Bosea sp. 685: one gene and its partner. The protein of the gene in region 1 interacts with the protein of each later gene in a pairwise test. Links are inferred from orthologs where the notes say so. Each region holds a gene or a part of one and is shown on either strand. Other genes may lie near its edges.

Region 1 (11,386 bases):
GGCCGAAGTGCGGATGCCGGAGACATCCTCCTGGGCCTGGCGGAAATGCTGGTCGAGCTTCTCGGCCCGGTCGCCGAGACGGCGCACATCGACGAGCAGCTTGCCGACCTCGGACTGGATCACCTGCGCCTCCTCGCGCATGCGGGCGTCGCGCACCAGCGACTGCATCAGCTGGATCGCGAGCGCCAGCAGCGAGGGCGAGACGATCATGATCCGGGCGCGATGCGCCTTCTGGATCACGTCGTCGAAATGCTCGTGCAGATCGGCATAGATCGATTCAGACGGCACGAAGAGCAGGGCCAGATCCTGCGTCTCGCCGGGCAGGAAGTAACGCTCGGCGATGTCCTTCACATGCACGCCGACATCGTTGCGGACGCGCACGCCTGCCGCTTTCTTCGCCTCGTCGCCGCGCGCCTCGCGCAGCAGGGTGAAGCTTTCCAGCGGGAATTTCGCGTCGATCACCAGGCCGCGCCCGTCGCCGGGCAGGGTCACCATGCAATCGGGCCGCTTGCCGTTGGAGAGCTGGGGCTGGAAGGCGAAGAAGGCGGCGGGCAGCCCGTCGCGGATGATCGCCTCCATGCGGCCCTGGCCATAGGCGCCGCGTGCCTGCTTGTTCGAGAGCACGTCCTTCAGCGTCACCACCTCGGAGGTGAGGTCGGTCAGGTTCTTCTGGGCGGAGTCGATGACGGCGAGCCGCTCCTGCAATTTGCCGAGGCTCTCGGAGGTCTGGCGGACATTCTGCTCCAGCCCGGCGCCGACCTGCTGGCGCAAACCATCCATCCGCTCGGCGACGAGGCGGGCGAGGTCGCCCTGCCGCGTCGAGAGGATCTCGGCCATCGACTGCAGGCGGCCCGACAGTTCCGCCTGGCTGCGGTTCATTTCGGCGACCTTGTCATCCATCTCGCGAGCGCGCTCAGCCGCCATGGCGGCCTCGAGCGCGCGCCGCGAGGCGCCGCGCCAGGATGAGACGACGACCAGCACGAGCAGCAGGAGACTCAAGCCCGCGAAGCCGAGCGCGGCCTCGGCCCAGGTTACGGGACGGTCGAGCAGGATGAAGGCGATCTCTTTCATCGGAAGAGCCTAGCAGATTCGGGCGATGATTTCGAACGAAAGCGGAACAGTTTGACCGCTTGCGTACAAGTGCTTATGTCGCGGCAACCTCGAAAAATTCCGCGCAGAGCCCCCATGGCCATTCGTCCACTCGTTATCCTGCCCGATTCCGTCCTGCGCCAGGTTTCTGCGCCGGTCGATACGATCACTCCCGAGATCAAGACGCTCGCCGCCGACATGCTGGAGACGATGTATGACGCGCCCGGCATCGGCCTCGCCGCGATCCAGATCGGCGTGCCCAAGCGCATCGTGACGATCGATCTCTCGAAGAGCGACGACGAAGAGAAGGTCCCGATGGTCTTCATCAATCCGGAGGTGATCTGGACCTCGCAGGAGACGAACATCCATGAGGAGGGCTGTCTCTCGATCCCCGAATATTACGAGGATGTCGAAAGGCCGGCCTCGATCAAGCTGCGCTATATGGATCTGGACGGAAAGACCCTGGAGATCGCGGCCGAGGGCCTGCTTGCCACCTGCCTGCAGCATGAGGTCGACCATCTCAACGGTGTGCTGTTCATCGATTATCTGTCGCGGCTGAAGCGTGAGCGCGTGACCAAGCGCTTCGCCAAGGTCGCCAAGCGCGAAAGCGCGGCGTGAGCGCAAAGGCTATGGTTAGGGTCATGTTCAGCGTATGAGTTTACGCGTCATCTTCATGGGCACGCCCGATTTCGCCGTGCCGACCCTGACCGAGATCATCGGGCAAGGCCACGAGGTCGTGTCCTGCTACACCCGCGCCCCGGCGCAGGCGGGCCGGGGGCTCGATCTCAAGCCCTCGCCGGTGCAGCGAGCCGCTGAGCGCTTCGGCATCCCCGTCTTCACGCCCAAGACCCTGAAGTCGGAAGAGGCGGTCGAGACCATCGCCTCGCATCAGGCGGATGTCGCGGTCGTCGTCGCCTATGGCATGATCCTGCCCCAGGCGATCCTCGATCTGCCGGAGCTCGGCTGCCTGAATCTCCACGCCTCGCTGCTGCCGCGCTGGCGCGGCGCGGCCCCGCTTCAGCGCGCTGTCATGGCCGGCGACGCCGAGAGCGGCGTTTGCGTCATGAAGATGGAAGCGGGCCTCGATACCGGCCCTGTCGGCATGGTCGAGAGCTTGGCGATCGGCCCCGACATGACGGCGGGCGAATTGCACGACCGGCTGGCGCCGCTGGGAGCGGATCTGATGGTGCGCGCGCTTGCGGCGCTCGGCCGCGGCGGCTTGCGCTTCACGCCGCAGCCGGAGGAGGGCGTGACCTACGCCGCCAAGATCGGCAATGCCGAGGCGAAGTTGAACTGGGCGCGTCCAGCCAAGCAGGTGCATGACCTCGTGCGCGGCCTCTCGCCCTTTCCCGGCGCCTTCGCCGAGGTCGATCTCGGCAAGGGCCCGGAGCGGCTGAAGATCTTGCGCACGGCGCTGGCGGGCGGGGCGGCCGAGCCCGGCACTTTGCTCGATGGCGAGGGCACGGTCGCTTGTGCGGAGGGCGCGGTGAGGCTGCTGCAGGTCCAGCGCGCCGGCGGGCGGCCTGTCACCGGGGCGGAATTCCTGCGCGGCGCCAGGTTAGAGGCCGGCGATAAGGTCTGACATGGCAGCATTTCCCTCCACGTCATCCCGGATCAGCGCGGCGGAGCCTGTCCTTGGGCCGGCCGAAGGCCGGACCCGAGGGCCGCTTGTCCGGGATGACGGCGCGCATGATGGTTTGCGGGGCGCTCGATTCTGATGCCGCGCTACAAGCTCGTCATAGAATATGACGGTACGCCGTTCTCGGGCTGGCAGCGTCAGCTTAACGGGCCGTCGGTGCAGCAGAGCGTCGAGGAATCGATCGAAGGCTTCTGCGGTCATGCCGTGCGCCTGCATTGCGCCGGCCGCACCGATGCCGGGGTGCATGCGACGCATCAGGTCGCCCATGTCGATCTCGACAAGGACTGGCGCAGCGACGTCGTGCGCGATGCGACCAATGCGCGGCTGAAACACCTGCCTGTCGCTGTCGTCAGCGCAGAGGTCGTGCCCGATGATTTCGACGCCCGCATCTCGGCAAAGCGACGCTATTACATCTACCGCATCCTCGACCGTCGCGCCCAGCCGGCGCTCGATCTGAATCGGCTCTGGCACGTGCCGGTCAAGCTCGACCACGAGGCGATGGACCGCTCGGCCAAGGCGCTGCTGGGCCATCACGACTTCACCACCTTCCGTGCCGCCGAATGCCAGGCCAACAGCCCGATGCGCACGCTCGACCGCTTCGACGTCCGACGCGAGGGGGCCGAGATCGTGGCCTATGTCCATGCCCGCTCCTTCCTGCATCATCAGGTCCGCTCCATGGTCGGCTGCCTGAAGATGGTCGGGGCCGGGCGTTGGCCGGAAAACAAGCTCGGCAAGGTTCTGGCCGCGCGCGACCGCTCGCAATGCGCCGCGCTGGCGCCGCCCTCGGGGCTTTATCTGGCGGGCGTGGATTACTAAGCTCGTGCCGCTTGGGTGTTTCCGAGCCAGGGCGCGCTAACGCTAGAAGCCCCACAATCCCAGCTGCCTTGCCACGGCGAACTGACCCAGAAAGCTCGCGCAGACGATCATCAGGGGGAGGCCGCCTTCCGCGCCGAGGGTTGCCTTGGCCGCGGCATAACGCAGGCGGGCGACGATCGCCGCGAATCCGAGCCATTGCATCGTGGCGATGGTCGGCGTCGACCAACCGATGGCGTAGACCATGGCTGGCACAGCGAGCAGCCCCGCCGCGAGGATCTCCGTCCAGTTCCAGGCGATGATGAAGCCGGAGAGAGCGGGCGATCGTACCAGGCGTGGAGCGAGCGCGATCAGCAGGCCGGGGACGCAGAGGAAGGCGGCCGCCTGCGAGGCCAGCACCGCGACGACCAGCGGAGGCGAATGGAACAGCCCTTCGGCATTGGGCAGGCCCGACATCGCCCGCTCCGCCGCCAGGACCGCGATCACGGCCGGCAGCGTCAGGATGGCTGCGCCATAGGAGCGCAGGAAGCCTTCGCTCGACAAATCGAGTTCGGGAAGCGCCTTGGCGCCTTGCGACATCAGACGCCACGAGCCGCGCAGAGAGCGCGCCACATCATCGGCAGCAAGCGCCATGGCCGACACTCCAATAATCAATCTTAGACTTTCGTCTAAGGCTCATATTGGCACGTCGACCGGGATGGTCAAGGCTTATGTTGCACTGCAAAATAGCTGTCGAGCAGCCTGTGCGTGATCCGCTCCAGCGCCGTCAGGTCCGCCACAGCGACGCGCTCATCGATCTGATGCATGGTCTGGCCGACGACGCCGTACTCCACCACCGGGCAATAGGTCTTGATGAAGCGGGCGTCGGAGGTGCCGCCGGTGGTCGACAGCGCCGGGCGCTTGCCGGTCTCGGCCTCGACCGCATCCGCGACCATGGCGACGAAGGGGCCGGGCTCGGTCAGGAAGGCGACAGCGTTGGTCGGCTGGAAGGTCAGCTCGTACCGCACCAGGTTGCCGGCTGCCTCGCGCAAACGCCGCTCGATCTCGGCGGCGAGTGTCTCCGGGGTCCAGCTGTCGTTGAAGCGGATGTTGAACACGGCCTTGGCCTGCGCCGGCACGACATTGCTCGAGGGATTGCCGACGTCGAGCGTCGTGACCTCGAGATTGCTCGGGGCGAAATGCGTCGTGCCACCATCGAGCGGTGTCGCGTCGAGCGCCGCCAGCAATCGCACCATGCCGCGAATCGGATTGTCGGCGAGGTGGGGGTAGCCGACATGGCCCTGCTTGCCGAGGACGGTGAGCTTGCCGGTCAGCGAGCCGCGTCGGCCGATCTTGATCATGTCGCTCATGCTCGCGGGATTGGTCGGCTCGCCGAGCAGGCAGTGGTCGAAGCGCTGGCCTTGGCTCTGCGCCCAAGCCAGCAGCTTGACCGTGCCGTTGATGGCGGGGCCTTCCTCATCGCCGGTGATCAGGAAGGCGATCGAGCCGGGGGCCTGCGGATTGTCGCGGCGAAAGCGCAAGGCGGCGGAAATCATGGCGGCGAGGCCGCCCTTCATGTCGCAGGCGCCGCGCCCATAGAGCACGCCGTCGACGATCTCCCCGCCGAAGGGATCGCGCGTCCAGGCCTCGGCGTCGCCGACCGGCACGACATCGCTGTGGCCGGCGATGGCGAGGACGGGTCCCTCCGTGCCGATGCGGGCATAGAGGTTCTCGATATCGGGCATGCCGTCCGCGCCGAAGACGGGACGGTGCACACTGTAGCCTGCCGAAGCCAGCACGGCCGCGAGCAGCGACAAGGCGCCGCCCTCTGCCGGCGTCACCGACGGGCAGCGCACCAGCGCCTGCGTCAGGGCGACGGGATCGGTTGGGTCGAAGGTGAGGAGGGGTGTGTCGAGCTGCTGGTCCATGCTCTCGCTTTAGCATCGGCCGCGGCCTCCGCAACCCGGTCGTCGTCATGGGCGGAAGGCAGCATCCCCAGATCGACGAGAGCGACCAGCCAGGCAAGCAGCGCAATCGTGTCGAGCGAAGGCCCCCAGGCATAGGATGACAGGAACGGCTTGAGCTGGCCGGGCAGTACCATCGCGCAGACCAAGAGGATGCCAAACAGCGCCGTGCCGCCGCGATCGGTCGAGCGCTTGGCCGCCAGCGCGGCCCAGGGAAACAGGGCAAAGGCATTGGCGAAGGCGATGATCGGGCCGGCATGCCGGCCGGCGAGATGCGGCGCGCCATGCTGGATCGCGAGAAGCATAAGCGCCACCAGGGCGCTGCCGAGCCAGAAGCGGCTAAGGCCGATGCGTCCGTCCAAATCGGTCAGCAGGCGGAAGAGGGACATGGTGAGGCTCCGATCCTGCATTTCTGGCATGCATCGGCGGTCGGAGGAAGTTTATGGTGAATAGAAGGTTAACGCGGAAAAGGCTTGAATGGCGCCGGCCGCGCCGCTAGCTGCGGAGCGGCTGCCGCAGCGAATGCGTCAGTTAGGTTTCACGGGGCGCTTGCGCCGCGAGAGCCGGATGATTTGAGATGGAATCACGGAGTGATCCCATCTCAAATCTGAATCCGTCTCTCATCAAAGAGTTAGAGCAGGATTGATGCGAAAAACCGGTTCCCACTTTTTCGCATCCTGCTCGAGAGCGAGGTTTGCGCCATGACCATCCGTTTCCATCGCGGTGACCTGCCCGACAGCTTCGTTGCCGGCCCGAGCGTCGCGATCGACACCGAGACGCTCGGCCTGAACCCGCATCGCGACCGGCTCTGCGTGGTGCAGCTCTCGCGCGGCGACGGCACCGCCGATGTCGTGCAGATTCTGAAAGGCGGCGAGAAGCCGGCGAACCTGATCCGCCTGCTTACCGATCCGTCGGTGCTGAAGCTGTTCCATTTCGCCCGCTTCGACGTCGCCGTGCTGCGCCAGGCCTTCGGTGTCGTCACCGGCCCGATCTATTGCACCAAGATCGCCTCCAAGCTGACGCGCACCTATACCGACCGCCACGGCCTGAAGGATCTGGTCCGGGAGCTGTTGGGAATCGAATTGTCGAAGCAGCAGCAATCCTCGGATTGGGGCGCCGACACACTGAGCGAGGCGCAGCTCACCTACGCAGCGTCCGACGTGCTGCATCTGCATGCGCTGCAGGCGCGGCTGGATGCGATGCTGGCGCGGGAGGGCCGCACCGAGCTGGCGCAGGCCTGTTTCGGCTTCCTGCCCCATCGCGCCGAGCTCGATCTCGCCGGCTGGGCGGAAAACGATATCTTCGCGCATACTTGACAAATTCTAAGTCATCCAGCGTCTGTCTGGAGCAAAGCAGGCGGCGCGAGGGGCGCGATGCCGCCAGGCTGGTGACACGAAAAAGCCGTTAGCGACTGCCATTGCGCGGGGCATGACTGTGGCTATGACATCGAACGACTGGACTGGGCCGTCCTCAGGGAACGCCGCCCACCGGCTGGCTGCCTTCAAGGCGGCGCGCCGGCATACGCTATTGGTGCGCCTGCTGCGCCGCGCCATCCCGATCACTGCGGTCGTCGCGGTGCTCGGCCTGGTCGTGGCGCCGTTCCTGAATCCGTTGCGCGGCCTGGCGAATGTGTCGCTCGGCGCGGTCGGCATCTCGAACGGCAAGGTCAAGATGGAGACGCCCAAGCTCTCCGGCTACCGCAAGGATAACCGGCCCTATGAAGTCAACGCCGAGGCCGCCTTGCAGGATATCCGCAACCCGACGCAGGTCGAGCTGATGACGCTGACGGCTCGGATCCAGATGGAACGCGAGGGCTGGGTCACGGTGAGCTCGCGGACGGGCTTGTTCGATACGCAGAAGGAAAAGCTCCAGCTCGTCGACGATGTCCATGTCCGTACCGAAACGGGCTATGACATCCACATGCGCACCGCCGATATCGACTTCAAAGGCGGCACGGTGGTCTCGAAGGAGCCGGTCAAGGTCAATCTCGGCACGACCACCATTGATGCCGATACGCTCGATGTGAAGGATAATGGTGCGCTGATCGCTTTCCAGGGACACGTCCGTGCGGTTATCGAGAATGCTCCGGCCGGCACGCTTGCCGGCCCCGAACGTCAAGGCAGCACGCCGGCGCCGGAACTGCTGGCGCCGCGCCAGCTTGTTCCGGCAGACGGCGCGGCGGCGTCGCCCGCTGGCCTTCCCGACACCGAAACGAGACAGTGACATGCACCAAGCGTCAAAGCTTCCCGGCAAGACCGCCCTGGCCGGCAAGGCTGGCAAGACTGCCCTGTTCGCCCTGACTGCCGCGCTTGCCTTCGCCGCGCTGGTTCCCGGGGCCGCCCAGGCGCAGGGCAAGAAGGCCCGTGGCGGCGGCGACTCGGCGCTCGGCGGGCTCGGCGGCGACAGCAAGGAACCGATCAAGATCGACGCCGACAAGCTCGATGTGCTCGACAAGGAGAATCGGGCCATCTTCACCGGCAATGTCGTGGCGGTGCAGGGCGAAACGACGGTGCGCTGCACGGTGATGACCGTGTTCTACGAGGGTCGCAACGGCCAGCAGGGTGGTGCTGGAGCCGCGAAGGCGACGGCTTCGACCGCAGCACCCGCCGCTGCGCCGTCGGCCGGCGGCAACGCGAATGACAGCAGCATCAAGCGCATCGAGTGCAAAGGGCCGGTCACGGTGGTCTCCAAGACCCAGGCCGCGACCTCGGATAATGCGGTCTTCGACCGCGCCAACAATGTCGTGATCATGACCGGCAATGTCGCGCTGAATGATGGTCCCAACATCACGCGCGGCGAGAAGCTGACCTACAACACCGTCACCGGCATCGCCAATGTCGAGAACAAGACCGGCCGCGTGCAGGGCTTCTTCGTGCCGAACTCGACCGAGGCCGGCAAGAATGAGGCCGGCAAGACCACGCCTGCCAAGCCGGCTGCCGGCGGTGCGCGCCCTGCCACGCCGACGAACTAAGAATCTGCTTCGTAAAGACACGCTCACGGGGCGCCGGCCCCTCTCCGTTCCCAGACCAGGCCAGCGCTCGCAGTGACCATTTCCGACACGCCGCAAACCGATATCCCACAGGCCGTCATGGCGCGCGGCGAGCCGGGCCTGTTTGGCCGCATTCGCGGCTTGTTCGGCGCGCGCGAGCGGACTGACACCGCGCCGGTCGCCGCAGCGATCGGCGGACCGGGTGTGCTCGCCGTCAGCGGGCTGCGCAAGAGCTATGGCGGGCGCACGGTCGTCTCGGAGGCGAGCCTGTTCGTGCGCCAGGGCGAGGCCGTCGGCCTGCTCGGCCCCAACGGTGCCGGCAAGACCACGATCTTCTACATGATCACCGGGCTCGTCCCCGCCGATCTTGGCGTCATCTCGCTCGAAGGCAACGACATCACCGATTTGCCGATGTACCAGCGCGCCCGGCTCGGTATCGGCTATCTCCCGCAGGAGGCCTCGATCTTCCGGGGCCTGAGCGTCGAGGACAATATCCGCGCCGTGCTCGAAGTGGTCGAGCCCAACCGCAAGGCGCGCGAGCGGCAGCTCGACCAGCTGCTCGAGGAATTCAACATCGCAAGGCTGCGCAAGGCGCCTTCGATCGCGCTGTCAGGCGGCGAGCGACGGCGCTGCGAGATCGCGCGCGCGCTCGCCGGCAAGCCCTCCTTCATCCTGCTCGACGAGCCTTTCGCCGGCATCGACCCGATCGCGGTCGGCGACATCCAGGCACTGGTGCGGCAATTGACCGATCGTGGCATCGGCGTGCTGATCACCGACCACAATGTCCGCGAGACGCTCGGCCTCGTCGATCGCGCCTATATCATCCACTCCGGCCGCGTGCTGACGGAAGGCTCGCCGGCCGAGATCATCGCCAATCCCGACGTCCGCCGGGTTTATCTGGGCGAGGATTTCCGGCTCTGAGCCGCTGAGACCGGATGATTCAGCCGCAATCGCGGCTTCATGCTGCAGCGCATTAACTTCCCTGCTCAATGCTGAGGCAAGGGCTTTGACGCGCCGCTCTCGCGCCGCTAGGCTCTAGCCACAGGCAAGAAGCGTGCCGAAATGGCGCGCTGGCATGAAAGGGTTACGAGCGCAATGGCGATGATGCCGCGCATGGAGCTGCGCCAGGGTCAGTCCCTGGTGATGACGCCGCAACTCCTGCAGGCGATCAAGCTTCTGCAATTGTCGCATCTGGAGCTGCAGAGCTTTGTCGAGGGCGAGCTTGAGCGGAATCCGTTGCTGGAGCGCGACGATGTGACGGAGGGCCCCCTGCGCGCCAATGGCGGCGACGGGCCGCTCGCTGTCGATGCCGAGACCTTTGCCCGCTCGGAGAGCCTGAACAGTCAGGAAGGCATGGAAAACCGGCTCGGCACCGGGCTCGACAACGTCTTCCAGGGTGAGCAGCCCAGCGTGGCGCGGCTCGACACGCGCGGCGCCGATTCCCTGCCGATCATCGGCGGCGCCTATGGCGGCTCCGGTGGCTCCTTCGAGGAGGGACCGGACGGTTTCGAGAGCGGGCTGACGGTGGAGGCGTCCCTCCATGACCATCTCAGCACCCAGCTCGACCTGGCGATCACCGACCCAGCGGATCGGATCATCGGCCGGCATCTGATCGATGCGGTGGATGATTCGGGCTATCTCGGCGAACCGGTCGCGGAGATGGCCGAGCGGCTCGGCATCACGGTGGCGCGGATCGAAGGCGTCCTGAGCATCGTCCAGGGCTTTGATCCCTCAGGCGTCGCGGCGCGCGATGTCTGCGAATGCCTCTCGATCCAGCTCCGCGACCGCAACCGCTTCGACCCGGCGATGCAGGTGCTGGTCGCCAATCTCCATCTCGTCGCCAAGCGTGATTTCGCGGCGCTGAAGCGTATCTGCGGCGTCGATGACGAAGACATCGCCGATATGGTCGCCGAGATCCGTCGGCTCGATCCCAAGCCCGGGCGCGGCTTCGGCGGCTCGACGGCCGAGACGGTGGTGCCCGACGTCTTCATCCGCTCGGCGCCTGACGGCTCCTGGCTGGTCGACCTCAACCCCGACACGCTGCCGCGCGTGCTGATCAACCAGACCTATCATGCGCGCGTCTCCAGAGCGGCGCGCAGCGACGAGGACAAGGCCTTCATCGCCGAATGCCTGCAGACCGCGAACTGGCTGACACGCTCGCTGGAGCAGCGCGCCCGCACCATCTTGAAGGTCGCCAGCGAGATCGTGCGCCAGCAGGACGGCTTCTTCGCCCATGGCGTCGAGCATCTGCGGCCGCTGAACCTCAAGACGGTGGCGGACGCCATCGGCATGCATGAATCGACCGTCTCGCGCGTGACCTCGAACAAATATCTGATCTGCTCGCGCGGCGTTTTCGAGATGAAGTACTTCTTCTCGGCCGCCATCGCCGCGACCGGCTATGGCGAGGCGCATTCGGCCGAGGCGGTACGCTTCCGCATCAAGCAGATGATCGACGACGAAACGCCGGCCGACGTACTCTCGGACGATGCCATCGTCGCCAAGCTCAAGGCGGGAGGCATCGACATCGCGCGGCGCACCGTCGCGAAATACCGCGAATCGCTGCGCATTCCCTCATCGATGGAGCGTCGCCGCGAGAAGGTCGCGATGGCGATGGGCAGCCGCTGAGCCGCCCTCTCGCGCCTCAGAAGCTCAGCCTGAGCGCGGCGTTGCCCGCATAGGTCCTGCTGTTGGCCGCAAGCGTTCCGTCGAAGCGGCCGCTCAGCGTCATGTTGGGCGCGATCTGGTAATCGGCACCCGCCGCGACGAGGGCGGCGTCGCGCTCCTGCCGGGCTCCGGCGACGACGAAGCTCGCGCCCGGCACAGGCGAGAGGCTCGCCGCGAAGGTCATGTCGCGCAGGAAATCGTGACCCCAGCCGAGTTCTCCAAACAGCGTCAGCCGACGGCCGCCGAACT
Region 2 (11,243 bases), 1.3 Mb from region 1 along the record:
CATCGACGACGTCGATTTCTCGACCGGCTCGGTCGGCCTGGGCGTCGCGCAGACGCTGTTTTCCTCGCTGGTGCAGGATTACGTCAAGGCGCATGGCTGGGGCGAGAAGCGCCAGGACGGCCGCATGGTCGCGCTGATCGGCGATGCCGAGCTCGACGAAGGCAATATCTTCGAGGCCCTGATGGAGGGCTGGAAGCACGGCCTGCGCAACACCTGGTGGGTGATCGACTATAATCGCCAGTCGCTCGACGCCGTCATCCGCGAAGGGCTCTATGACCGCTTCGAGCAGATGTTCAGGAATTTCGGTTGGGACGTCGTCACGCTGAAATACGGCTCTTTGCAGCAGGCCGCTTTCAAGGAGAAGGGCGGCGAGCGGCTGAAGGCCTGGATCGATTCCTGCCCGAACCAGCTCTATTCCGCCCTGACTTTCCAGGGCGGGGCGGCCTGGCGCAAGCGCCTGATGGACGATCTCGGCGATCAGGGGCCGGTCACCAAGCTGATCGAGAGCCGCTCTGACACTGAGCTGTCCAGGCTGATGTGCAATCTCGGTGGGCATGACCTGCCGTCGATCCTAGAAGCCTTCGAGGCGATCGACCATGACCGCCCGGTCTGCTTCCTGGCCTATACCGTCAAAGGGTTCGGCCTGCCGCTCGCCGGGCACAAGGACAACCATGCCGGGCTGATGACCAAGGATCAGATGGAGGGCTTCAAGACCGCCAATGCGGTCCGGCTCGGCCATGAGTGGGATCTGTTCGAAGGGCTGTCGCTGCCGCAGAGCGAGCTTCGCGCCTTCCTCGACAAGGTGCCGTTCTTCGCAGAGGGCCGGCGCCGTAAGAGCGCGCCGAAATTGCCGGTGCCCAAGGTGCTGGAGGCTGGCATCCAGGCGACGATGTCCACCCAGATGGGCTTCGGCAAGATCCTGGACGATCTCGCCAAGCGCGGCGGGCCCTTGGCCGACCGCATCGTCACGACCGCGCCCGACGTCACCGTCTCGACCAATCTCGGGCCCTGGGTCAACCGGCGCGGCCTGTTCGCCAGGGCGGAGATGGCCGACACCTTCAAGGATGAGCGCATCCCCTCGATGCAGAAATGGGAGTTCTCGCCCAAGGGCCAGCATATCGAGCTGGGCATTGCCGAGATGAACCTGTTCATCAATCTCTCGGCGCTGGGCCTGTCGCATTCGATCTTCGGCGAGCGCCTGATCCCGATCGGCACGCTCTACGACCCGTTCATCTCGCGCGGCTTGGATGCGCTGAACTATGCCTGTTACCAGGATGCGCGCTTCATGGTGGTGGCGACGCCCTCGGGCGTCACGCTGGCGCCTGAGGGCGGCGCGCATCAGTCGATCGCCACGCCCCTGATCGGGATGAGCCAGGATGGGCTTTGCGCCTTCGAGCCGGCTTTCGTCGACGAGCTTTCGGTGATGATGCGCTGGTCCTTCGACTATCTGCAGAGGGATGGCGAGGGCGACCCCAATGAGCGGACCTGGCTGCGCGACGAGACCGGCGGCTCGGTCTATTTGAGGCTCTCGACGCTGCAGCTCGAGCAGCCGAAGCGGGCGATGACGCCGGAGCTCGAGCACGCGATCATCGACGGCGCCTATTGGCTGCGCAAGCCCGGCCCCAACGCCTCGGTGGTGGTCGCTTATACCGGCGCGGTCGCGGCGGAGGCTATCGAGGCCGTCGGGCTGCTGGGTGAGGACCGGCGCGATGTCGGCCTGCTCGCGATCACTTCCGCCGATCGGCTCAATGCCGGCTGGCAGGCGGCCGAGCGGGCGCGCCAGCGCGGCAACCAGCAGGCGACGAGCCATATCGAGCGCCTGCTCGGCGAGCTGTCCCGCGATTGCGGCATCGTCTCGGTGCTGGACGGGCATCCCGCCACGCTGGCCTGGCTCGGCAGCGTGCATGGCCACAAGCAGAAGGCGCTCGGCGTCGAGCATTTCGGCCAGACCGGCACGGTCGCCGACCTCTACCGCCATTTCGGCATCGATGCGAATGCGATCGTGCATGCCGCGCAAGCGGCGGCGCCAGGCCGGCCGGTGCGCTATCTGAAGGCGCTGCCGTAGGGTGCTGTCATCCCGTGCGCGCTGCGGCATTCATGCCGCTGCGCAGACACGGGACCGTCACCAGAAAGAGGTGCCTTTTCGTCGCGCGGTCCCGCATCTGCGCAGCAACACTTCGTGCTGCAGCGCGTGCGGTATGACACCCGCGCTCAGAAGCGGGGGGTCGAGAAGCTGTTGGCGAAGGGGTTGACGCCGGAGCCGATGCGGCCCGGCAAGGTGCCCTCGCCGTAGAATTCGCCGGTGCTGGCATAGACCGGCGTGGCGGCGAAATGCTGGCTGGCGTAATTGTTCATCGAGCCGACCGGCACGACATTGCCGAGGTCGAAGTAGCTGCGCTTCTGCACGGTGACGCGCAGCGGGGCGCGGCGGTTCTGCGCCTCGGCGATCGTCGTCGCGACGGTCAGCGCCACGAGCGAGAGGCCGAAGCCGGCGGCGAAACGCTGGAAGGAACGCATGACGAAAGGTCTCCTGAGGCGACGGGCGGCGGGGCATCTATCACGATGCGGGATGACGCGACGATACTCCCTCGTAGTTAACGCTTTTGTTTGCCTTCGCCAGAGGCGAAGCACGCGAAAGTGAGATTTTGCGCGGTGAGTGCCCGCAGCTCTTCGAGGCCGAGTGTCCTGGCGCGGAAACATCCCCGTCATTCCGGGGCGATCCGTGGGGTCGAGCTCGGAATGACGCGGTGGTTAGCGCCTTGCCACCGTCTTCAGCGCGGGGGCGGAGCCGTCGGCGTCGAGCCAGGAGGCCTTGCGGCCGGTGGCCGAGAGGCGCGGCGGCGCGCAGGCCGGCTGGCGGGCGAGCTCGGTGCGCGAGAAGGCTGAGCGCAGGGCCTTGTCCTCGCCGGCGGCGAGCAGGTCGATCCGGTCGATCAGGCAGACCAGTTGCTGGCGGTCGGCCGGTCGGCCGGGCGCGCCACACCACCAGCCGCTGAGGCCGAGCGGCAGGTCGCCTGCGCTCTTGTCGCCTGGGCTCTTGCGGAAGGCGATGCAGGGGCGGCTGGCATCGCCGTCGCTCAGCGTCGTATCGGCGGTCTCGACCGTGCCGAAGCGGGTCTCGATCGAGGTCGGAACGCCGCTGCGCTGGATCGACATGCCGCGCTCGGAGGCCTCGCGCACCAATGCGATGACGAAGGGGTGGGGCCGCGCCTCATTGTTATGGGTGACGAGCAGGCGCAATCGCAGATGCGGCTTGTCGGTCTCAAAAGCGCCGAAGCTTAGCGTGTCCTGACGGCGGGCGCCGTCCTGGCTGCGCATCGCCTCATAGGCCGGCTGCTGGCGCTCGAGTTCGGGCGATTCCAGGCCGAACATCGCGATCGGCTTGGCAATCTTGAACCAGCTGTCGCCAATGAGCGCCTGCTGGCGCGGCTCCAGGAGCACGTCGCGGACCGGGCGGCTCTCGCTGGCGGCGGGAATTGTCAGGCTGGCGAGGCTGGGCTCGCTGTCGCCGGCGGCGGACAAGGCGGTGACGAGGCTCGCCGTCAGGCCGATGCCGGTCAGGGCGGCGATCCCGCGCCAGACCAGCCCGCCGGTCAGGCCCAGGCCGCTACTCAGGGCCGAGCCGCGACGGCCGAAAGCGGCGAAGGCGCCGCGCAGCAGCATGGCGAAGCCGGTTTCGATCGCGTCGGCACAGCGGATCAGCGTCGTGACGCCGTCGAAGCGCACAAGACGAGGCTTGACCCGAACGATCGCGGCGTTGGCGGCGGCTGCCATCGCCGGCCAATGCGAACGGGCCGCGCTGAGCAGGATCGATGAGACATTACGCGACACGACCGGAACTCGCCTTAATGGCCGTGTCATGTGCACGGCTCGTCTTCACCCGCGCGGACACTGGCCGGCTGTGAGTCAGCGCCGGGTTACCGCCGGCGGGCAATCCGCGAACAGCGTAAATCCGAGGTCAAGGAGCAGGGTTAACAGCGGGGGACGTTGACTTTTGGCCGCCTTGGGTGTTTTGACTTGGCGCAAGGCGCGCGGGGCAACCCGCCTAGCGCCGACGCGAAGCCTTCAGCCCTTCGGGATTGGCCCTGTGAACGTCCGTCAGACGACGAAACGCACGACCAAAACGGCGACCGGTAAAACGGTTACGTCGCGCTGACCTTCGCCTCGGTTCCGGGTTCTCTCCCCCCGGCGGGGATAATCGCCGAACCTGCTTCACATTATCGAGCGGGCCGGCATCCCGGGGGAGACCAAACCGGTTTCATCCAAAAGGACCATCACAATGAGCTTCAAGGTCGCGATTGTCGGCGCCACGGGTAATGTGGGCCATGAGATGCTCGATATCCTGGCCGAGCGCGCTTTCCCGGTCAGCGAGGTCGTAGCACTCGCCTCTTCCCGGTCTATCGGCACCGAGGTCTCCTTCGGCGACAGGGTCCTGAAGGTGAAGGCGCTGGAGCATTACGACTTCTCCGACACCGATATCTGCCTGATGTCGGCCGGCGGCGAGGTCTCCAAGGAATGGTCGCCCAAGATCGGCGCGCAGGGCTGCGTCGTCATCGACAACTCCTCGGCCTGGCGCATGCATCCCGACGTGCCGCTGATCGTGCCGGAGGTGAACGCGGCGGCTGCCGCAGGCTTCACCAAGATGAACATCATCGCCAACCCGAACTGCTCGACCGCCCAGCTCGTCGTGGCCCTGAAGCCGCTGCACGACAAGTATGTGATCAAGCGCGTCGTCGTCTCGACCTATCAGTCGGTCTCCGGCGCCGGCAAGGAGGCGATGGACGAGCTCTTCAACCAGACGCGCTCGATCTTCGCTGCCGGTGAGATGACCACGAAGAAGTTCCCCAAGCGCATCGCCTTCAATCTCATCCCGCAGATCGACGTCTTCATGGAGGACGGCTTCACCAAGGAAGAGTGGAAGATGATGGCGGAGACCAAGAAGATCCTCGATCCGAAGATCAAGCTGACCGCGACCTGCGTGCGCGTGCCGGTCTTCATCAGCCATTCCGAGAGCGTCAACATCGAGTGCGAGAAGCCGATCACGGCCGATGAGGCGCGCGAGGTGCTGCGCACCGCTCCCGGCATCCTCGTCATCGATAAGCACGAGCCTGGCGGCTACATCACCCCGCATGAGGCGGCCGGCGAGGACGCGACCTATATCTCGCGCATCCGCGAGGACAGCACGGTCGAGAACGGCCTCGCCTTCTGGTGCGTCTCCGACAATCTGCGCAAGGGCGCGGCGCTGAACGCGGTGCAGATCGCCGAGGTGCTGATCAACCGCAAGCTGATCCAGCCGCGCAAGCAGGCGGCGTGACGCGAGGCGCAGTTATCTGCTGATCGAGGCGGGCCAAAAGCCCGCCTTTTTCTTGATGGGTCTTGTTGCTGTGCCGATGCCTTGGCGCGGCCATGCATGGTCGCCGTTCGATCTTTGCGCAACGCGGGACCGATCAAATCGATTAGCGTCGCGTTTCAATCCCGCGCGTCGATGATTTGCCAAACGCTCCCCACCCAGAACCGACACCCTTGCCGCCTGTGACGGCGGCGTTGCCGCTGCGTCGCGACAATGCCTTTCGCGGCATCGGGCTGATCCTGCTGTCGACCTTCTTCCTGACCGCGTCGGACGTGGTCTCGAAGCTGCTCACCACGACGGTGCCGCCCCTGCAGATCACCTGGCTGCGCTACAGCGTCTTCACCGTGATCATGCTCGCCATCGTGGCGCGCAGCGGCGGCCTGGAGCGGTTGCGGACGCGCAAGCCGATGCTGCAGTTCCTGCGCGGCCTCGGAGTCACGGGCTCCTCGATCCTGTTCGTGATCGGGCTCAAATATCTGCCGATCGCCGATGCCACGGCGACGAGCTTCATCGCGCCCTTGTTCGTCACGGCCTTGTCGATCCCGATCCTGGGCGAAACCATCGGCTGGCGGCGCTGGACCGCGACGCTGGTCGGGCTGCTCGGCGTGCTGATCGTGGTGCGGCCGGGCGGGGCCGGCTTCCAGCTCGCCTCGCTGCTGCCGGTCGTCTCGGCCTCGACCTGGGCCTTCGCGCTGATCGTGACCCGCATGATGAGCCGGACCGAGAGCCCGCTGACGACCTTGGCCTATTCGGCGATGATCGGCTTTGCGATCGTCAGCGCGGTGATGCCCTTCACCTGGCAGCCCTTGACGGCGGAGATGGTCTGGCTCGGCGTCTTCGTCGGCGCCACCTCGACGATCGGCCACTGGCTGGTGGTGCAGGCCTTCCGCCACGCCGACGCTTCGCTGCTGGCGCCGTTCTCCTATATGCAGTTGCTCTGGGCCGCGATCTTCGGCTTTTTCCTGTTCGCCGTTCTGCCCGATATTTGGACGCTGGTCGGTGCGGTGATCATTGCGGGGTCGGGCCTCTACACCGCGCATCGCGAGCGCATCAAGGCGCGGCTGCTGAGCGCCTGAGACAGGAGTGCTTCCGGCATCCTGCTCGCCCCGGGACGCGAGCTTCCCCAGCGAGGCGCAGGGTTAGGCGGATGCCGTACGGTCTTGTAGTATGCGGGGCCGGCGTGAAAAGCGGGCACCCTCTCTCAAGGACAGTCTCGATGCCATCCGCTTTCATCCGCACCGTTCTGACGGCCACCTGCCTCGTCGCATTTCCGCTACTCGCAGCGGCCAAGACCTATTCGATCCCCGACCCCAATCCGGTCGCGGTGATCACGCTGCCGGATGGTTGGGAATCGAGCGAGATCGACAAGGGCGTCCAGTCGACCTCGGAGGACGAGACCGTCTATGTCTCCGTCGAGGTCACCGAGCTCAAGGATGCGGCGCAGGCGATCGCCGACGCGGTCACATGGCTGAAGAGCAAGGATGTCGTCATCGACCAGGCGAGCCAGGAGCAGAAGCCTTTCTCGATCAACGGGCTCGAAGGTGTCCAGGTCAAATGGAACGGCAAGGACGAGGACGGTCCGACGCATGTCAGCCTGACGCTGCTGCAGGTGACCGATACCAAGGGCCTCGTCCTGACCTATTGGGCTTCGCCCGAGGGCGAGACCGAGAATCTCAAGGACCTCTCCAGCATCATCAATAGCCTCAAGGGCCTGAAGTAGTATGCGCTAATCTCACGCCTCGATGCGTTCATGGCGCAGCGAGGCTTCCGGCCCCTGAAGCTGGGCGCGCGACGAGACATAATTGGCGATGGCGCGCTCCAGGCGGCACACGCCCTCAGGCCGAAACCTCGACGATGGTCATTCTGGAAGCGACGACGTCGAACCGGCTTCTGTCGGTGCCCGGCAAGGGGAAGCCCAGGACCTAGAGGTTGTCAGGGCGCTGCCCGCCCGGCGATGGCCGGGAGGTCGGTCGCTGGTACCGGCGGGGAAAACCAGCGGCGGCCGAGCCAGAGCGCGACATGGACGAGCAGGACGAGGACCGGCACCTCGACCAGGGGGCCGATCACGGCAGCAAAAGCGACCGGCGAGGCGAGGCCGAAGCTGGAGATCGCAACCGCGATGGCGAGCTCGAAATTATTGCCCGAGGCGGTGAAGGCGACGGCCGTGGTGCGGGGATAGTCGGCCTCGATCCATTTACCCATGGCGAAGCTGATCAGGAACTGCAGCACGAAATACAGCGCCAGCGGGATTGCGATCCGCACCGCGTCGAAAGGCAGGCGCAGCAGATCGCTACCTTTAAGCCCGAACATTGCGACGATGGTGAACAGCAGCGCGGCCAGCGTGACCGGCCCGATGCGCGGTAGGAAGGTTTCCTCGTACCATTCCTGGCCTTGGCGCGCGGTCAGGATGCGCCGTGTCAGATAGCCGGCCAGGAAGGGGATGCCGAGATAGATCGCAACCGCTTGCGCGATCGTCCAGAAGCTGACCGCGACGACGCTGCCCTCCAGCCCGAACAGCGGCGGCAGAACACTGAGGAAGAACCAGGCATAGACGCTGAAGAACAGGATCTGGAAGAGCGAGTTGAAGGCGACGAGGCCGGCGACATATTGGTTGTCGCCCTTGGCGAGCTGGTTCCAGACCAGCACCATGGCGATGCAGCGCGCGAGGCCGATCAGGATCAGCCCGGTCATGTAATGCGGCTGATCGCGCAGGAAGATCACCGCCAGCGCGAACATCAGGACGGGGCCGATCAGCCAGTTCTGGACCAGCGACAGCGCCAATACGCGCTTGTCGGCGAAGACGGCCGGCAATTCCTCATAGCGGACGCGCGCCAGCGGCGGGTACATCATCAAGATCAGGCCGATCGCGATCGGGATGTTGGTCGTGCCGATCGAGAGGCTCTCGAGCGCGGCGGGCAGGCCGGTGAAGACTGTGCCAAGCGCGATGCCGAGCGCCATCGCCGCAAAAATCCAGAGCGTCAGGTAGCGATCGAGGAAGGAGAGCCTTTCGGGCGCAGGCGCGGTCGTCATGCCGAAATCCTCGTTCCGGTCTCGTCGATGACGCGCTCGCCATCCTCCTTGGCGAAAGCGCCCTGCTGGGAGGCGGGCAGCAAGTCCAGCACGGCTTCGGAGGGCCGGCAGAGCTTGACGCCGAGCGGTGAAACCACCAGCGGCCGGTTGATCAGGATGGGGTGCGCCAGCATCGCGTCGATCAGCGCATCGTCGGGCAAGGACATCTCGCCAAGGCCGAGCTCGGCATAGGGCGTGCCCTTCTCGCGCAGCAGATCGCGCGGCGCCAGGCGCGCGCGGGCGATCAGCTGGACCAGCAGCGCCCTGACTGGGGGCGTCTTCAGATATTCGACGACATGCGGCTCGATGCCGGCATTGCGGATCATCGCCAGCGTGTTGCGCGAGGTGCCGCAGGCCGGGTTGTGGTAGATGACGATGTCGGTGCTCATGTGCATTCCAGTCAGCAGCACGGGGTCAGTTCGGCGATCAGCGGTGCGCAAAGCTCGGGCTTTCCGGCGCAGCAATCCTTGACGAGGAAGAGGGTCAGCCCGCGCAAACCATCCAGATCGGCGCGGTAGACGATCGAGCGGCTGCGCCTTTCCGATGTGACGAGGCCTGCGCGCGACAGCGTCGCCAGATGCGCCGACATGGTGTTCTGCGGCACGTCGAGAAGGCGGGCGATCTCGCCGGCGGCCAGGCCTGCGGGCTCATGGCGAACCAGCAGACGGAAGCTGTCGAGGCGGGTCGCCTGCGCCAATGCGCCGAGCGCGGTGATGGCTGTTTCGATTTCCATATATCCAGATTAATGGATATTACGAATCATGCAAGCCCGTCATTCTCCGGACGACGGCTGTCTCGGTTTGCCGATGCGGTTTTGCGGCGGCCGCCCTTGCCTGACGCCCTGCCGGTCATGCTAGCCTCATGGACTTGCAGGAGGGCGGAATGGACAGCGCATCACTATCGGCGAAAGAGGCCTTCGGGGTTGCCCTCGACGTGCTGAAAACGGCACTCGCCCATGTCGCCAATGGCGATGTCGAGCCGATCAAGGCGCTCTATTCGCATCGCGACGACGCGACCAGCTTCTATGGCTGGGGCGGATATGAAAAGGGTTGGGACGAGGTCTCGCGGCGCTGGGACTGGGCGGCGGAACGCTTCAAGGGCGGCACGGTCAGCCACAGCAACATCACCACCGTGGTGGGGGCCGATCTCGCCTACACGACCGATATCGAGACCTTCAGCGTGACAATGTCGGGCATGGAGCAGCCGACGCAATGGTCGAACCGGGTCACCCATGTGTTCCGGTTCGAGGATGGCGGCTGGCGCCTGCTGCACCGACATGCGAACCGGCTCGAGGAACAATACGAGCCGTCGAAGCGATTGGGCGCGGGTTAGCGCGGGGTGTTTGGGTTCGGAAACGCGCCGTCATCCCGGGGCTTTGCGTAGCGAAGAGCCCCGAACCCATGAACCTGACGTCATGCTCGCCCTTGTGGCGAGCATCCACGTCTTGAACACAGGCTTCGGTCCACGAAGACGTGGATGGTCGGGACAAGCCCGACCATGACGGATGACGTGGTGTTCATGGGTTCCGGGCTCAAGCCTGCGGCCTGCCCCGCAATGACGGCGCGGCCTCGAGCCAGAATGTCATGCTTTAGCGGGCGGATGTCAGCGCCCGTCAAACGCCCCGCCGATCAGGCGAAATAGGGTGCGAGGTTCGCCCGGATGCGGTCCAGGACGGTTGCGCCGGAGAGATCGGGCGCAAAGCTCTCGCCCGTGATCATCTCATAGGCCTGGATATAGACACGCGAGGTCTGCTCGACGAGCGCGGCGGGAATCGCCGGGATCGGGTCCTTATAGGGGTCGCAGCGCGCCGCGACCCAGGCGCGGACGAAGTCCTTGTCGAAGCTGACCGGTCGCGTGCCCTCGGTCAGGCTCTTCTCATAGCTCTCAGTGACCCAGTAGCGGCTGCTGTCGGGGGTGTGGATCTCGTCGGCGAGGATGATGGCGCCGGTCTTGTCCGTACCGAATTCGTATTTGGTGTCGACGAGGATCAGGCCGCGCTCGGCGGCGCGGGCCTGGCCGCGTGCGAACAACGCCAGCGCATAGCGCGAGACGCTTTCCCATTGTTCCTGGCTCAACAGCCCCTGCGACAGAATCTCGGTGCCCGACAAAGGCTCGTCATGGCCGCCGTCGAAGGCCTTGCTGGTCGGGGTGATGATCGCTTCGGGCAGTTTTTCGTTGTCGCGCAGACCGTCGGGCAGGCGCATGCCGTACATCTCGCGTTCGCCGTTCCTGTACTTCGTCAGGATGGAGGTGCTGGTCGTGCCGGCGAGATAGCCGCGCACGACGATCTCGACCGGGAGGATGTCGAGCCTGGTGCCGATCACGACATTGGGGTCGGGATAGGCCAGCACATGGTTGGGGCAGATATCGGCGGTTTCCTCGAACCAGTAGCGCGCCGTCTGGGTCAGCACCTGCCCCTTGAACGGGATAGCGGTCAGGATCAGGTCGAAGGCGCTCAGGCGGTCGGTCGCGATGATGATGCGGCGGCCATCGGGCAGATCGTAATTCTCGCGGACCTTGCCGTTGTAGCGGTTAGGCAGTTCCGGAATGAACGCATCTGACAGAACGCGGGAATCGCTCATCGGGGGTCTTTCGCTGGAGCGCAGGCTTGGGAGCGCAAGGCTTGCAACCGCTTAAAATCGCGCAAGCCTGCGGGGTCAAGCGGGATCTGGCGGCGAGGCCTCGTGGCAAATCGGCTCAAGGACAATTGGAAAGATGAGCCCTCATCCTGAGGAGCCGCGTAGCGGCGTCTCGAAGGATGGTTCAGGAGGCTCTGGAACCATCTGGAGCATCCTTCGAGACGCGCCTGCGGCGCTCCTCAGGA

Evidence for each region.
Region 2: the proteins of RMR04_RS25390 (region 1) and RMR04_RS31665 interact in binary tests that used the Escherichia coli proteins (3 or more experiments, as listed by UniProt). The link is inferred for Bosea sp. 685 from one-to-one orthologs.

Annotation. Positions count from the first base shown.
Region 1 is NZ_CP134779.1:5,165,769-5,177,154, reverse strand. Bases 1-2,946 are described here. They hold RMR04_RS25390 (peptide deformylase), read left to right. Parts: upstream 1-1,185; coding sequence 1,186-1,707; downstream 1,708-2,946. Other genes in these bases: truA (tRNA pseudouridine(38-40) synthase TruA), read left to right, coding at 2,807-2,946; fmt (methionyl-tRNA formyltransferase), read left to right, coding at 1,742-2,671; RMR04_RS25395 (DNA recombination protein RmuC), read right to left, coding at 1-1,071. Also shown: more of truA, read left to right, coding at 2,947-3,544; RMR04_RS25375 (hypothetical protein), read right to left, coding at 3,587-4,174; dapE (succinyl-diaminopimelate desuccinylase), read right to left, coding at 4,243-5,448; RMR04_RS25365 (DUF805 domain-containing protein), read right to left, coding at 5,388-5,873; RMR04_RS25360 (ribonuclease D), read left to right, coding at 6,186-6,800; LPS export ABC transporter periplasmic protein LptC, read left to right, coding at 6,925-7,707; RMR04_RS25350 (LptA/OstA family protein), read left to right, coding at 7,709-8,455; lptB (LPS export ABC transporter ATP-binding protein), read left to right, coding at 8,573-9,394; rpoN (RNA polymerase factor sigma-54), read left to right, coding at 9,569-11,098; RMR04_RS25335 (autotransporter outer membrane beta-barrel domain-containing protein), read right to left, coding at 11,115-11,386. UniProt on the Escherichia coli protein: Removes the formyl group from the N-terminal Met of newly synthesized proteins. Requires at least a dipeptide for an efficient rate of reaction. N-terminal L-methionine is a prerequisite for activity but the enzyme has broad specificity at other positions.
Region 2 is NZ_CP134779.1:6,503,114-6,514,356, forward strand. Bases 3,494-6,296 are described here. They hold RMR04_RS31665 (aspartate-semialdehyde dehydrogenase), read left to right. Parts: upstream 3,494-4,279; coding sequence 4,280-5,314; downstream 5,315-6,296. Other genes in these bases: RMR04_RS31660 (hypothetical protein), read right to left, coding at 3,494-3,831; RMR04_RS31670 (DMT family transporter), read left to right, coding at 5,524-6,296. Outside these bases: RMR04_RS31650 (transketolase-like TK C-terminal-containing protein), read left to right, coding at 1-2,065; RMR04_RS31655 (hypothetical protein), read right to left, coding at 2,212-2,517; more of RMR04_RS31660, read right to left, coding at 2,752-3,493; more of RMR04_RS31670, read left to right, coding at 6,297-6,426; RMR04_RS31675 (histidine kinase), read left to right, coding at 6,567-7,070; arsB (ACR3 family arsenite efflux transporter), read right to left, coding at 7,283-8,380; arsC (arsenate reductase (glutaredoxin)), read right to left, coding at 8,377-8,814; RMR04_RS31690 (ArsR/SmtB family transcription factor), read right to left, coding at 8,820-9,152; RMR04_RS31695 (YybH family protein), read left to right, coding at 9,302-9,751; RMR04_RS31700 (phosphoribosylaminoimidazolesuccinocarboxamide synthase), read right to left, coding at 10,048-11,001.